Regions from separate parts of the Streptomyces altiplanensis genome, predicted to be linked through region 2. Evidence: riboswitches for the same ligand, from Rfam matches in the RefSeq annotation. Region 2 holds a riboswitch; the other holds the start of a gene.
What was found. A riboswitch is a leader RNA that binds a small molecule or an ion and turns the genes downstream of it on or off. The one in region 2 is predicted to bind cobalamin.
Positions count from the first base shown of each region.

Region 1: linked by a shared signal. The riboswitch ahead of ACWD0Y_RS01585 (CbtB domain-containing protein) and the one ahead of ACWD0Y_RS09515 (cobalamin biosynthesis protein) in region 2 are both predicted to bind cobalamin.

Region 1 covers NZ_JBSFUB010000002.1:151,369-158,672, forward strand. Annotated here, with positions in the region: gene ACWD0Y_RS01575 (galactose oxidase-like domain-containing protein) at 1-1,494, shown strand, start outside; gene ACWD0Y_RS01580 (glycoside hydrolase family 6 protein) at 1,582-2,616, opposite strand; cobalamin riboswitch at 2,773-2,952, shown strand; gene ACWD0Y_RS01585 (CbtB domain-containing protein) at 2,987-3,205, shown strand; gene ACWD0Y_RS01590 (CbtA family protein) at 3,223-4,029, shown strand; gene ACWD0Y_RS01595 (class F sortase) at 3,993-4,670, opposite strand; partial or broken gene ACWD0Y_RS01600 (hypothetical protein) at 4,672-4,851, opposite strand; gene ACWD0Y_RS01605 (HAD-IIA family hydrolase) at 5,650-6,429, opposite strand; partial or broken gene ACWD0Y_RS01610 (hypothetical protein) at 6,503-7,304, opposite strand, start outside.
Region 2 covers NZ_JBSFUB010000013.1:111,129-118,432, forward strand. Annotated here, with positions in the region: gene cobN (cobaltochelatase subunit CobN) at 1-484, opposite strand, end outside; gene ACWD0Y_RS09510 (cobyric acid synthase) at 481-1,989, opposite strand; gene ACWD0Y_RS09515 (cobalamin biosynthesis protein) at 1,998-2,978, opposite strand; cobalamin riboswitch at 3,122-3,268, opposite strand; gene ACWD0Y_RS09520 (hypothetical protein) at 3,401-3,625, opposite strand; gene ACWD0Y_RS09525 (anion permease) at 3,644-4,903, opposite strand; gene ACWD0Y_RS09530 (class II aldolase/adducin family protein) at 5,203-5,880, shown strand; gene ACWD0Y_RS09535 (alpha/beta hydrolase family protein) at 5,946-7,073, shown strand.

The sequences.
Region 1 (7,304 bases), on a different contig from region 2:
ACCAGGGCCGGCGGCCTGATGATCGTCCACAACGAGGACCCGGACGCCCCCAAGACGCTGCCCGCGGGCACGATCTTCACCGGTAAGAAGAACGGCAGGACGTACGTCTCCAAGGACCCCGTCCTCGTGGAGAAGGCCAAGAAGGTCTTCGACAAGAAGACCGGCCGGTTCCTGCGCACCGAGGCGGGGCTCGGCCGGATCTACGTCGAGGCCGAGGCGTCCGGCAAGAAGTACGAGTCCGGCACGGAGGACAACTACCGGATCCACGGCCTGTCGGGCACCGACACCAGGAACGTGTACGGCATCGCGCAGAAACTCGCCCTCGACAAGAAGGACTTCCAGGGCATCAAGGATGCCTACGAGTTCGATCCGGTGGCGGAGAGGTACATCACCGTCGACCCGATGAACGAGGCCCGCTGGTACCCGACGCTGACCACGCTGGAGGACGGGAAGGTCCTGTCCCTGTCCGGCCTGGACGAGATCGGCCAGATCGTCCCCGGCAAGGACGAGATCTACGACCCGGTCACGAAGAAGTGGAAGTACACCGGAGTCGTCCGGAAGTTCCCGACGTACCCGGCGGTCTTCCTGACGAACAACGGCAGGCTCTTCTACTCGGGCTCCAACGCCGGGTACGGGCCCGCCGACGAGGGCCGCGATCCCGGCATCTGGGATCTGGAGACCAACACGTTCAAGAAGATCCCCGGCCTGAGCGACCCGCACCTGATGGAGACCTCCGCGACCGTGCGGCTGCCTCCCGCCCAGGACGAGAAGTACCTGGTCATCGGCGGCGGCGGCGTCGGCGAGTCGGAGAAGTCCAGCGAGAAGTCGCGCCTCGTCGACCTCAAGGAGTCCAATCCCCGCTTCAGGGACGGCGCCTCGCTCGACCAGGGCACCCGCTACCCCAGCGCGTCCCTGTTGCCCGACGACACCGTCCTGATCACCGGCGGTTCCCACGACTACCGCGGGCGCGGCGGCTCGGACATCCTCCAGGCGCGGCTGTACGACGCCGAGACCGGCACGTACCGCCGGGTGGCCGACCCGGCCGTGGGCCGCAACTACCACTCGGGGTCGCTGCTGCTCCCCGACGGACGCGTCATGATCTTCGGGTCCGACTCGCTCTACGCCGACAAGGCCAACACCAGGCCCGGCACCTTCGAGCAGCGCATCGAGATCTACACGCCGCCGTACCTCTTCAGGGACACGCGGCCGAAGCTCACCGGCGGACCGAAGAAGATCGCGCGGGGCGCCACGGCGGCCTTCAGGTCGGCGCACGCCGCGTCCGTCAGGGACGCGAAGCTGATGCGGCCCAGCGCCGTCACCCATGTCACCGACGTCGACCAGCGCACGGTCGCACTGAAGACGGAGAAGACGGCGGACGGCATCTCCGTCACCGTGCCGAAGAACCGGGCGCTGGTCCCGTCCGGCTACTACATGCTGTTCGTGACGGACGGCCAGGGCACTCCCTCGGAGGGCGTCTGGGTCGAGGTCCCGTAGCTGGGCGCGGGCGTGAGCGCGCGCAGGTGGCAACGGCGCGGAGGGGGCCGCCTCGTCGGGGCGGCCCCCTCCGCGCGTGAGCCGTGGTTACGTCTTCGCGTTGCGGGCCAGTTCGAGCGCGTACTCCTCGTACCACTCGCCCGCCTTCGGGCCGCCCTTGCAGTCGCCGTCCGACTCGCCGGGGCGCTTGATCCACAGGTAGGCGTCGACCAGGTCGTCGCCGGTCTTGGTGGTCGGCTTCTCACCGAGCGCGCGGCCCGGCGGGTTGCACCAGTTCTCCGCGGGGTCGCCCCCGGTGTACGGGCCGTTGCCGTTGCGGCTGGTGTCGATCACGAAGGGCTTGTTGCCGACCTTCGCCGAGAGCCTCTTGCCGAAGTCCTTGCTCACCTCGGTGGTCTGGAAGTTGGAGACGTTCACCGAGAAGCCGTCGGCTTCCGCGATACCCGCCCGCTGGAGCGGCTCGAACAGCGCGTCGGGCGACTTCCAGCCCGCGTTGCCCGCGTCCAGGTACACCTTGGCCTTCGGCTGCCGCTTGAGCCGCGTGACGGCGCCCTCGAGGAGGTCGTACCGCTCCTCGTGGAACTCCTCCGGCGTACAGCCGTCGACCAGGTGCAGCAGCGCGTCCGGCTCCAGGATCACAGTGGCCGGGCGCTCGCCGATGCCCTTGGCGATCCCGTCGACCCACGCGCGGTAGGCGTCACCGTCGGCCGCGCCGCCCTTCGAGAACTGTCCGCAGTCGCGGTGCGGGATGTTGTAGAGGACGAGCAGCGCGTCACGGTCGGCCTTCTCGGCCGCCTCGGTGAAGCCCTTGGCCTGCGCCTCGGCGTTCTCCGGGAGGATCCACTCGGCGGCCGGCTGCTCGGCGATCCTCCTGATCAGCCCGGCCTTCTCGTCGTCGCCCTTCTCGGCGTACTCCGCGACCTGCCGGGCGGCCTTCCCTTCCGGATTGACCCAGTACGGGTCGCTGCCCTTCGGCTGCTGCTTCACCGACGGCTGCTTCGTCTCGTCGCCCCCGTCGCCGTCGGACGAGGAACAGCCCGTCAGCAGCAGCGCGGCCCCCACGACCCCCACCCCGGCCACCCGGACACCCCTGCGCCTACGGCCGCTGTAACTGCCGTACATCCACTCCCCCTTGACCGCACCGACATAGATGAGAGCCCCCCGGCCCCTCCCGGACACATCCGGTCGAAACCATCCTGACACACGGGTCCGTGACGGGACATGGGAGACAGGGGCGGGGCGGGCGCGCGCGGGGCGGGCGCGCGCGGCGGCCTGTTGACAGTGTCCAGACAGGCTGGAACCCTCCGGGGGACAACTGCACACATCGAGACGACGGTGGACAGGAACCCGGTGCGATTCCGGGGCGGTCCCGCCACTGTGACCGTACGAGAGCCCGGGCGCCCCGGCCGGGGCGCCCTCGTACGGAAGTCAGGAACTGACCCGTCGTTCTCCTGCCATGGGGCGTGGAAACCCCAGAAGGAGGCTCACCGGTATGTCACTGCACACCGCGCAGCACACCGACACCGCGGCGGTCGCGTCCGCCGCGACCAGCACCCGCGACTGGCTGATCATGGCCGCCGCGGCGATCGTCGCACTGATCGCGCTCTACGCGGTCTTCATGGACAACGGCACGGTCGTCTCCGCGACCGGCGACTACCTGCACGAGTTCTCGCACGACGGCCGGCACCTCTTCGGTGCCCCCTGCCACTGATCGGGGCCGTACGCACCATGTCCGCACCTGTCACACCCGTACTGCCCCTGCTCGGGCGCGGGCTGGCGGCGGGCGGGGTGGCCGGCCTTGCCGCCGGCCTCTTCTCGCTGCTCCTCGCCGAGCCCCTGATGGACCGCGCGATCCGCCTCGAAGAGGCACGTTCCGCCGCCGCGGAGCATGCGCACGGGGCGGCCGCCACGGCCGTCCAGCACCACGAGGAACTCTTCTCCCGCTCCACCCAGCACGCCGGCCTGGTCGTCACGGCGGTCGTCGCGGGTCTCGCGCTGGGCGTCCTGTCCGCCCTCGCGTACGCCCTGGTGCACCGCCGTACGGGGATCGGTGAACGGCCGTGGCCCCGCGCCCTGGCCTTCGGCGCGGCCGCGTTCCTGGCCGTCTCGCTGCTGCCGGGGCTCCGCTACCCCGCCAGCCCGCCGGGTGTCGGGGACTCCGGCACCGTGGCCGACCGCCAGGCCCTGTGGCTGGCCGCCGTCGTGATCGGCGTCCTCGGCATGGTCCTGGCGTGGCAGGTGTACGTACGCCTCGCCGGCCGGCCGGTCCCGGTCCGCCAGGTCGCGGTGGCCGCGACGGCGGTGGCGACGCTGGCGGTGCTCTTCGCGCTGCCGGGCAACCCGGACGAGGTGCCGGTGGCGGCGACGCTGCTGTGGGACTTCCGGATGCTGTCGCTGGCCTCGCACGCGCTGCTGTGGGCGGTGTTCGCGGCGGTGTTCGGCGGGCTCGGACTGCGGGCCGCGGGGCGCGCGCGGGGCTTGGCCCCGGGTCCCGCTCCTCAGACGCCGGACGGTCTGGAGGCGCCCGTCAGGTAGGCCGACACCACGACGTTCGCCGTGTAGGTGCGGGCCTTCTTGTCGTACGTGCCCCCGCAGGTGATCAGGCGCAGTTCCGCCCGGCCGCTCTGGCGGGGGCCGTACACCTTCTGCGGGTCGAAGCGTTCGCGGGTGAAGACCTGGACGTCGTCGACGGTGAACTCCAGGCTCTCGCCGCCGGCCCCCGTCACCCGGACCTCAGCGCCGGGGCGGGTCGCGCTCAGGTGGTAGAAGACGGCCGGTCTGCTCTCGGTGTCGACATGGCCGACGAGCAGGGCGGCCCCCGCCTCGCCCGGCCTGGTCCCGTCCCCGTACCAGCCGACCTTCGACGGCTGGTCGTACGGCGGCGGATCGACGGCGCCCGTCGTGTCGAGCCCGCGCGGCACGACGGGTGCCGCGACGCCTGTGGACGGCACCTCGACGCGCTGCGGCGCCACGCCCTCGACGGGGGGATGCGGCGGAGGCAGCACCGCCCCCAGCGGACGGCCGACCGCGGCCACGTCTCCGGTGGTCGGTGCCGAGCTGCCGCCGGGGCCGTCGGTCGTCTGGCGGCCCCACAGCGACAGTCCGAGCAGCAGCACCGCCCAGGCGATACCGGTCAGCAGCCGTCCGCCGCCGGACGGCCTGTCCTCGCCGGACATGTCAGTCCGTGTCCGTACGACGGCGGCGCGCACTCCGGTACGCCACGGCCACGGCCGCCACACCCGCCAGCACGAGGCCGATCACGGTGTGCGGCGTCCCGGGCCCGTCCTCCTCGGCCGCGGCGAGCTGCGCCGTACCGCCGCCGCCCGCGTGCACGGGGGCGTGAGGAGTCGGGTGATGGTCCGGGCGGTGGTCGGGACGCTGGTCCGGACGGTGATCGGAGCCCTGGTCCGGACGGTGGTCGGGACGCTGGCCGGAATCCTGGTCCGGACGGTGATCGGGACGCTGCTCGGAACCCTGGTCCGCGTACTGATCGGGGCGCTGCTCGGAACCCTGGTCCGCGTACTGATCCGGGCGCTGCTCGGAACCCTGGTCCGGACGGCGGTCGGGACGCTGCTCGGAACCCTGGTCCGCGTACTGATCGGGACGCTGCTCGGAACCCTGGTCCGGGCGGCGGTCCGGGCGGCGGTCGGGTTTGTCCTGAGGGACGACGGTGACGGTCCCGGTGGCCTGGCCGCCGTCCTTGCACTTCACCCGGATCTCGTAGTCCTTGGGCTGGGCGTCCGACCGGATGTGGGCCTCGGTGAAGAGGGCACCGCGGTCCGCGGCCGGGCTGAAGTGGACGGCCGTCGAGAAGGCGTCGGACGTGCCGGTGGCCTGCCCGCCCTTGCACACGTCGACCTGCAGATCCACCTCCCCGCCCGGCGTGATGGTGGACGGCGTGACGGCGATCCGGCCCTCGGCCCCGTCGCCGGCGTGGGCTGTCGCCGCCGGCGTGACGACCACCGCGGCCGCCACGCCGGCACACAGAGCAATCTGCAATGAGCGCATAGTGAACCTCCTGGTATTACGAAGATTCACCGGTACGGGCCGTTTCCGCATCTCCAGGGGCGCGCCAGTGCGCCGTACGGGCCCCTGGAGCGCGCCGCGGGGCGGCCGGGCCGGGCGGGCGGCCGGGTCAGACGCCGTCCGGCCGGGTCAGACGCGGTCGACGAGGTCCGCGATCGAATCGACGATCGTCGACGGCCGGAACGGGTAGCGGTCGATGTCCGCCGGTCCCGTCAGACCGGTCAGTACGAGAAACGTCTCCATGCCCGCTTCCAGCCCCGCCAGGACGTCCGTGTCCATCCGGTCGCCGATCATCGCGCTGGTCTCGGAGTGCGCGCCGATCGCGTTGAGTCCGGTCCGCATCATCAGCGGGTTGGGCTTGCCCGCGAAGTACGGGTCCTTGCCGGTCGCCTTGGTGATCAGCGCGGCGACGGCTCCGGTGGCGGGCAGCGGACCCTCGCGGCTCGGGCCGGTCTCGTCGGGGTTGGTGCAGATGAAGCGCGCACCGGCGTTGATCAGCCGGATCGCCTTGGTGAGTGCCTCGAAACTGTACGTACGGGTCTCGCCCAGGACGACGTAGTCCGGGTCGTGGTCGGTCAGGACGTAACCGATGTCGTGCAGCGCGGTGGTCAGTCCCGCCTCGCCGATGACGTACGCCGTGCCGCCGGGCCGCTGGTCGTCGAGGAAGCGGGCGGTGGCGAGCGCCGAGGTCCAGATGTTCTCCACGGGCACGTCCAGGCCCATGCGGAAGAGGCGCGCGTGCAGGTCGCGGGCGGTGTAGATCGAGTTGTTCGTGAGCACCAGGAACGGCCTGCCCGATTCGCGCAGCCGCTTGATGAAGGCATCCGCGCCGGGGATGGGCGTGCCCTCGTGGATGAGAACGCCGTCCATGTCGGTGAGCCATGATTCGATCGGCTTGCGCTCTGCCATGTGCCGGACTCCTGCCGTACGCAATAAACGCTGGGGGCGCCCGGACCACACCGTCCGGGCGCCCCCAGCCTAATCAGACAGCCGTGATCTTGACCCCGTCGATCATCCAGTACCAGTTCTTGCTGCCGGTGCGGTGGAAGCGGAAGCTGACGCTGGTGGCCCCGGACGGGACGTTCAGGGTCAGCGACCGGGGCTGCGAGACGACGTCCGCCGTGTACGAGGTGACCGGGACCGGGTTCGCGCCGTTCCAGGAGGCGAGGATCCGGGCGCTCTGGCCGCCCTCCTGGCGGTAGAAGGTGGTGAAGTCCAGCTTCACGGTGGCCTGGTCTCGTCCGCCCGCTCGTCGGAGTCGGCGACCGCGAAGACGCCCCGCGCGCGGACGTTGAGCTCGCGGGACTGGTCGCGCTGGGTGCGGCTCCGGAACTCGTCGGTGGCGAAGGACCAGCCGCGCCACTCCGTCACACCGCCCGTGCCCATCGTGTTGTTGATGACGGACCAGCCGCTGGGCGCGGTGTGCGTGAAACCGAGGACTCCGGCCGGGATGCCGGTCTCGTCGACCCGTCCGGAGAGCGAGGGGCGCAGGGCGTCGAAGGGGTCGGCCGAACGCTCCTGGACCGGCTTGCCGTCCGGGCCCCAGGAGGGGTCGGCGATGATGCCGAGCTGCTTGAAGACGGTGGCGGCGACGTCGACGAGACGGGTGTCGACGCGCCGCGCGCCGGCCGCGATGCCGGGGCCCGAGGAGGTGGCGGCCATCGGGCCGGCGTACAGGAGCGACGTGCCGTACGTGCCGTTCGCCATCAGGGACTTGAGGTGCGGGGCCCTGGCGGCGTCGATCCGGTCGTGGCGCAGGCCGTCCATGCCGATGACGAGCACCT
Region 2 (7,304 bases):
CGTACGCACGCGAGCCGTCGCCGTGGACACCCCACTCGGGCATCTTCTGCGGCTCGGCGAAGCCCATGCCCGTCAGCAGCACGGTGTCGGACAGGAACCTGGCCAGCTCGACGAGGTTCCCGGGCCCGCCCTCGACGAGGTAGCGCAGCGCCTCGGCGACGACACCCGCCGGTACGGACGACTCGGCCATCAGCTCCGCGTCGGGCACGGTCTCACCGCCCAGCAGGACGGTCGGTATCCCGGACGCCTTCAGGACGGCAAGCCCGTCCTCCCAGGCGCGCTTGCCGCCGAGCAGCCGCACGACGGCGACGGACGCGCCCTCGATCAGCCCGGGCAGTTCCCCGGCCGCGTCGATACGGGTCGGGTTGCCGATGCGGTACGGGGCGCCGGAGGCGCGGGCCGCCAGCAGGTCCGTATCGGCGGTGGACAACAACAGCACGGTGTTGTCGGTGTTGTCGGCGTTCTCGGTGTGCTCAGTACTCATGCGGGCGCTCCAGGTGCGATGAAGGGAAGTCCTGAGGGCGCGCCCGACTCGATGAGCCGCATCAGCGCGTCCGTATCCGCGTGTTCTTCGATGAGGTCGCCGAGGCGGTCGAGCTGCTCCTCGCGCAGCGCCCCGAACGAGGTGTCCGGCGCCGGCACGAAGCGGCGCCCCGCGGCAGCCGCGACCTCGCGCAGGAAGGCGCGCCGGAACGCGTCGCTCTCCAGCGAGCCGTGCCAGTGGGTGCCCCAGACCGCCCCCACCCGGCAGCCGTCCAAGAAGGGAGCACCGCCCAGCACTTCCGCGACCCCGTGGTGGATCTCGTACCCCTCCACGGGCTCGCCCAGAGCGGTCCCGACCGGCCGCGCCAGCGTCTTCTCGACGGCGAACCGCACCCGGACCGGCAGCAGCCCGAGCCCGTCCACCGTTCCGGCCCTCGACTCGACGTCGTCCTCGATGCGCTCGCCCAGCAGCTGGAAGCCGCCGCAGATGCCGAGCACGGGACGGCCTTCCGCCGCCCGCCGCGCCAGCGCGCCGGACAGCCCGCGCTCGCGCAGCCACTCCAGGGCCTTCACGGTCCCGCGCGTGCCCGGCACGATCACCAGGTCGGCGTCGACGAGCTCCTCCGCCCGGTCCACGAACCGGAGGACGACCCCCGGTTCGGCGGCGAGCGCGTCGACATCCGTGAAGTTCGACATCAGCGGCACGGCGCACACGGCGACCCGCAGCACGTCCTCCCCGACCGGCGGCGCGACGACCGACTCCCGCACGGCTCCCCGCAACGAAACCCGCAGCCCGTCCTCCTCGTCGATACCGAGGCCGTGCGCGAAGGGCAGCACACCGTACGTACGCCGCCCGGTCAGCTCTTCCAGCATGTCCAGCCCGGGTTCGAGCAGCGAGACGTCACCGCGGAACTTGTTGACCAGGTAGCCCGCCACCAGCTCCTGGTCCTCCCGGCCGAGCAGCGCGGTCGTACCGAAGAAGGAAGCGAAGACCCCGCCCCGGTCGATGTCGCCGACGACGACCACCGGGAAGCGGGCGGCTCGCGCGATGCCCATGTTCACGATGTCGGTACGCCGCAGATTGATCTCGGCCGGACTGCCCGCCCCCTCGCAGATCACGGCGTCATACGTGCCCCGCAACTCGCGCAGACAGTCCGTCACGGTGCCGAGCAGGGCCTCCTGACGCCCACCGTGGTAGCCGCGCGCGCTCATCTCGCCCACCGGCTTCCCCAGCAGCACCACCTGACTGCTGCGGTCACTGCCGGGCTTGAGCAGCACCGGGTTCATGAGCGCCGTCGGCTCCACCCGCGCCGCCTGCGCCTGCATGGCCTGCGCCCGCCCGATCTCCGCGCCCTCGCGCGTCACGAACGAGTTCAGCGACATGTTCTGCGCCTTGAACGGCGCGACCTTCACACCCTTGCGTACGAGCCACCGGCAGATCCCGGCCGTCACGACGCTCTTGCCGGCGTCGGACGTGGTCCCCGCGACGAGCAGACCGCCCCCCAGTGAACCGCTCATGCGTGTCCCTTTCCTGTACGTGTGCCACCGCGCGCGCCGCGTCGCAGCGCACCGAGCGCCAACCGCCCCCCGACGGCCGCCGCCAGTGCGAGCGCCCCGACACGGCGCGACAGCCGCGCCGCCCGCTCGATGTCCGGTACGCCGACGGGCCGCCCGGCGGCGTTGAGCACGGGCCGGTGCTCGACCCGGCCCGCGTACGAGAGCGTTCCGCCGAGCCGCACGCCGAGCGCGCCGGCGAAGGCGGCCTCCACGGGGCCCGCGTTGGGGCTCGGGTGCTTGGCCGCGTCCGTACGCCAGGCCCGCACCGCACCGCGCGGATCGCCGCCCGCCACGACCGCGAGGGCGGCCGTCAGCCGGGCGCCGGGCCAGCCGGCCACGTCGTCGAGGCGGGCCGAGGCCCAGCCGTAGCGCAGGTATCTGGCCGATCTGTGCCCCACCATGGCGTCAAGCGTGTTGACGGCGCGGAAGGCCACGAGCCCCGGCACCCCGCCCAGGGCGCCCCACACCAGCGCGCCCACGACCGCGTCCGAGGTGTTCTCGGCCACGGACTCGACGACGGCGCGGGCGATCTGCTGCGCGTCCAGCGCCTGCGGGTCGCGCCCGCACAGGTGGGGGAGGCGTTCGCGGGCGACCTCGACGTCCCCGGCCTCCAGGGCGCTGCCCACGGCGCGCGCCTCGCGGCCCAGCGACGTACCTCCGACGACGGCCCAGGTGGCGGCGGCGGTCAGCGCGACGGCGGCGGCGGGGGAGCGGCGTACGGCACGGGAGGCCAGCGCGGCGGCGCCCGCCGCGCCTCCGGCGCACACCAGGGTGTGCACCGCGCCCCACCCGCGGTGGTCACGCCACAGCAGGGACTCGACGGCGCCCGCGGCCCGCCCGAACGCGGCGACCGGGTGCCCGCGGCGGGGATCACCGAGGACGAGGTCGCCGATCAGGCCGGCGGTGGCGCCGTACGCGAAGATGCGATCGGCACGCATGGCTCAGCAGGCCGATGCGCCTCGAAGCGAACGCGTCCTACGCACGGGAATGTCAGGACTGACAGGGCTGACAGGGCTGACAGGAACGACTGAACGGCAGCCGGGCATGGCGGTATGTCCTCACTCAGGGTCCGCGCCCTGGTTCGACGTGACCGGCGGTGAGAGTTCCTGGCTCCCGGGGACTTCTTCGTCTTCCCCGGTCACAGTGGCGGGACCGCGCCGGATTCGCACCGGACTTCCTCTCGTGCCGCCGTATTCGGCTCGGGCAGTCCACCACGCTCCGCGAACGTCGTCAACTTGCTGTTGACCTGCGACGGGAGAGTGTGCCGAGGCACACAGAAACCGCCCCGCCGATGGCCGGTAAAGGCCGGTGGCGGGACGGTTTCGGGAGAGTGCGGTCGGCGCGCGGGGCGGTCGTCGCGTCAGACGACGATCAGGTAGATCCCGTACGCCACGGCCGCCGCGCACAGCGCGAAGCAGGCGTAGGCGCCGGTGCGGGCCATGACGGCGGAGCCGCCGCCCTGCGCGGAGGCGCTCTCCTGCTTGGAGAGGCCCACGATGCCGAGGGTGAACAGGCCCACCAGGGACACGGTGACCACGAGGCTCACGCCGAATACGGAGCCGAGAGCTGCCCAGTCGATGTTCATGCGATCCGTCCTCTGTCCTTACACCGGGGCCGGGCTGGCCGGCTCCGCGGAGCTGCCGGCCGGGGCCGGGATGGTCGTCTTGAGTTCCTCGGCGGCCAGGGAGGCGACGGCGCCGGCCGTGGGCGGCACGCTGACGGCGGCCATGGCCGTGGTGACCACACCGGCGGGCTCGCCGATCTCGTCGTCGGTGACGTTGGTGTGGTCGACCGGCTTGCGGCGCGACAGGGCCCAGATGACGGCGGAGCCGCCGACGAGCAGGAAGGCGACCACGGCGATGCCCCAGGTGCCCTGCCCGGTGAGGAACTCGGCGCCCGCGGCGACCAGTCCCGCGGCCGGCAGCGTCAGACCCCAGGCGACGAACATCCGGGTGGCGGTGGACCAGCGGACCACGCCGCCCTTGCGGCCGAGGCCCGCGCCCATCACGGCGCCGGAGCAGACCTGGGTGGTGGAGAGGGAGAAGCCGAGGTGCGAGGAGGCCAGGATGACGGTCGCGGCGCTGGTCTGGGCGGAGAAGCCCTGCGGCGGACGGAGGTCGGTGAGGCCCTTGCCCATGGTGCGGATGATGCGCCAGCCGCCCAGGTACGTACCGAGCGCGATGGCGACACCGGCGGAGACGATGACCCACATCGGGGGGTTCGAGCCGGGCGCGAGGACGTTGCCGGTGACCAGGGCGAGGGTGATGACACCCATGGTCTTCTGCGCGTCGTTGGTGCCGTGGGCGAGCGAGACGAGACCGGCGGAGGCGATCTGGCCGGCGCGGTAGCCCTTGGCGGTGGCCTTCTCGTCGGCCTTGCTGCCGAGCTTGTACGTCAGCTTGGTGGCCAGCAGCGCGGCGATGCCGGCGACGACCGGCGCGGCGATCGCGGGCAGCAGGACCTTGGTGACGACGACGTCGCCGTTGACGCCGGAGGCGCCGACCGACATCAGGGTGGCGCCGATGAGGCCGCCGAAGAGTGCGTGGGAGGAACTGGACGGCAGGCCGATCAGCCAGGTCAGCAGGTTCCAGAGGATCGCGCCGACCAGCGCCGCGAAGATCACTTCGGTGGTGATGCCGCTCTCGTTGACGAGCCCCCCGGAGATCGTCTTGGCGACCTCCACGGACAGGAACGCGCCGACAAGGTTCAGCACGGCGGACATGGCCACCGCCGTCTTGGGCTTGAGAGCGCCAGTCGAGATGGTGGTCGCCATCGCGTTGGCAGTGTCGTGGAAACCGTTCGTGAAGTCGAACACGAGAGCGGTCACGATCACGATCCCGAGGAGAAGCGTGATGTGTTCCATTTACCCAGGCAATCGTTTGAGGTCAGTGGCACGTGGACCGTAGGCAACCTGGATGAACGGAAGGTGAACTGGGGCGGGCGGTGTGGTGACCCGGAACACATCGCGGTCATTCCGGTTGTGCCGGAACGGCGGAGGCCGGCGGCGACAGGCCGCAAGCAGGGGCCTCCAGCCCCTCGCGAGCCCCTTGAGCCCGGCCCGGGAGCCGCCGAAGAGATCCTGGTCACCCGGCAGGCTTCCCCCTCCCGCTCTCCGGCCCTCCGGCCCTCCCGCCCTCCGGGCCCGGCTGGCAGGATCTCCGCATGGCTGAGCAGCGGCAGGACGCGCGCGACGCGCGGGACGCGATCGAACGGGCATGGGACGACCTGGTGGCCACGGCCCGCAGGACGGTGCGGGAAGGGCTGGTGGTCGGCACCTCCGGCAATGTCTCCGTACGGGTCGGGGAGCTGGTCCTCGTCACCCCGAGCGGAGTCCCGTACGACCGGCTGCGCCCGGAGGACGCCGTCGCCGTCGACCTCGACGGGAACCAGGTCCTCGGCGCCCTCGTCCCGACCAGCGAACTCCCGATGCACCTCGCGGTCTACCGCACCACCACCGCCGGAGCCGTGGTCCACACCCACGCCGTGCACGCCACGGCCGTCTCCACCCTCGTCGCCGAGCTGCCCCTCGTGCACTACATGGCCGCGGCCCTCGGCGGCCCCGTCCGCACCGCCCCGTACGCCACGTACGGATCGCCGGAGCTGGCCGAGAACATGCTCGAAGCCCTGCGCGACCGCTCCGGCTGCCTGCTGCGCAACCACGGCACCGTGACCTACGGGGACACCCTCGACCGGGCCTACGACCGCACCGCGCAGCTGGAGTGGATGTGCAGGCTCTGGCTCACCGCGAGCTCGGTGCCGGGGCGCGAACCGTCCCTGCTCTCCGCCGGACAGCTGCGCGAAGTACAGGAGAAGCTGAGCGGCTACGGCCAGCCCGGCTGACCCGACACGCGGCCGTCCGGCCCCGCCCACTGGCCCCGGACCCCTCCTGTGCGGACACTGGAGCGGTGCGCCCGGCTACAGCGACGGCAGCGGCCGTCACCACACTCCTCGGCGTCGGCGCGGCGGCGGTCGCGGTCGGCCGCTATGCCGGCGACGCCGCACTCAAGGCGTCGTCCGGCAGGCCGCTGCCCCGCGACCCCCGGCTCACCGTGCACGCCACCGCGGCGGGACGGATCACCCTGACCCGCTGCCTGGCGTCGCTGCGCCCCGGTACGTACGGCATCGAGGGGCTCGGCGTCCACGCCGTCGTCGGCCCCGTCCTCGACGACGCGCCGCACACTGCGGACACCGTCGTACGCCGCCTGGAGCGCGTCAGCCACGGCACGCTCGGCCCGGGCAGCAGGGTGCGGCTCACCCCGCAGGTGTACGTCGGCGATCCGCGCACCGCACTCGGCCTCGACCACACCGACGTGGACGTCCCCGGCGAACTCGGCGCACTGCCCGCCTGGTTCCTGCCGGGCACCCGCGACACCTGGGTGATCACCGTGCACGGCCTCGGCACCACCCGCGCACACCCCATGAACCTCCTGCCCTTCCTGCTGGGCCAGCAGCTTCCCGTCCTCGACCTCGCCTACCGGGGCGACGCCGGTGCCCCCAGGCCGCCGGGCGGTCTCGGCCACCTCGGCGACTCCGAGTGGCGCGACGTGGACTCCGCGATCCGCTACGCCGTCCGGCGCGGCGCGGAGCGCGTCATCCTGTACGGCTGGTCCACCGGCGCGGCCATGGCCGTGCATGCCGCGGTGCGCTCCCCGCTCCGTGACCGCGTCAGCGGCGTCGTCCTCGACTCCCCGGTCCTCGACTGGGAGGCCACGGTGCGGGCCCTGGCCGCCGCCCGGCACACGCCGGGCGTGCTCCTCCCGCTCGCCGTCAGGGCCGTGCAGGGCAGCGCGGGACTGTACGGCGACCGCCTGCGCGAGGCGACCGGCCCCGGAGGGCTGCGCGTGCCCACACTGGTCATCCACGGCCCGGACGACGCCGTGGCCCCGTGGCACTCCTCGCGGGAGCTCGCGCGGCTCCTCCCCGACCTGGCGGTGCTCCACACCGTCCCGCGCGCGCCCCACGCGGCCATGTGGAACGCCGATCCGGCCACCTACGAAGAGACCCTGCGCCGCTTCCTGACCCCTTTGATGTAGTACCTGCCCGTACGCGGCGGGGCCGAGGACCGTCGCGGCGGGAAGAGGCGGGCGGGGAAATGTTCCGGCCGGGCGGCGCCCGTGAACGCGCCCGTGAACAGGCCCATGAGCGGCGAGTTCGATTCCGTTTGGGCTTTCGGGGCGTCAGCGGCGAGACTGCTCCCCGTGACGTCCCGTACACCGCGCGACTCCAGGCTCCGACTTGTCCGCCCGCGACCCCTCGCCGCTGCC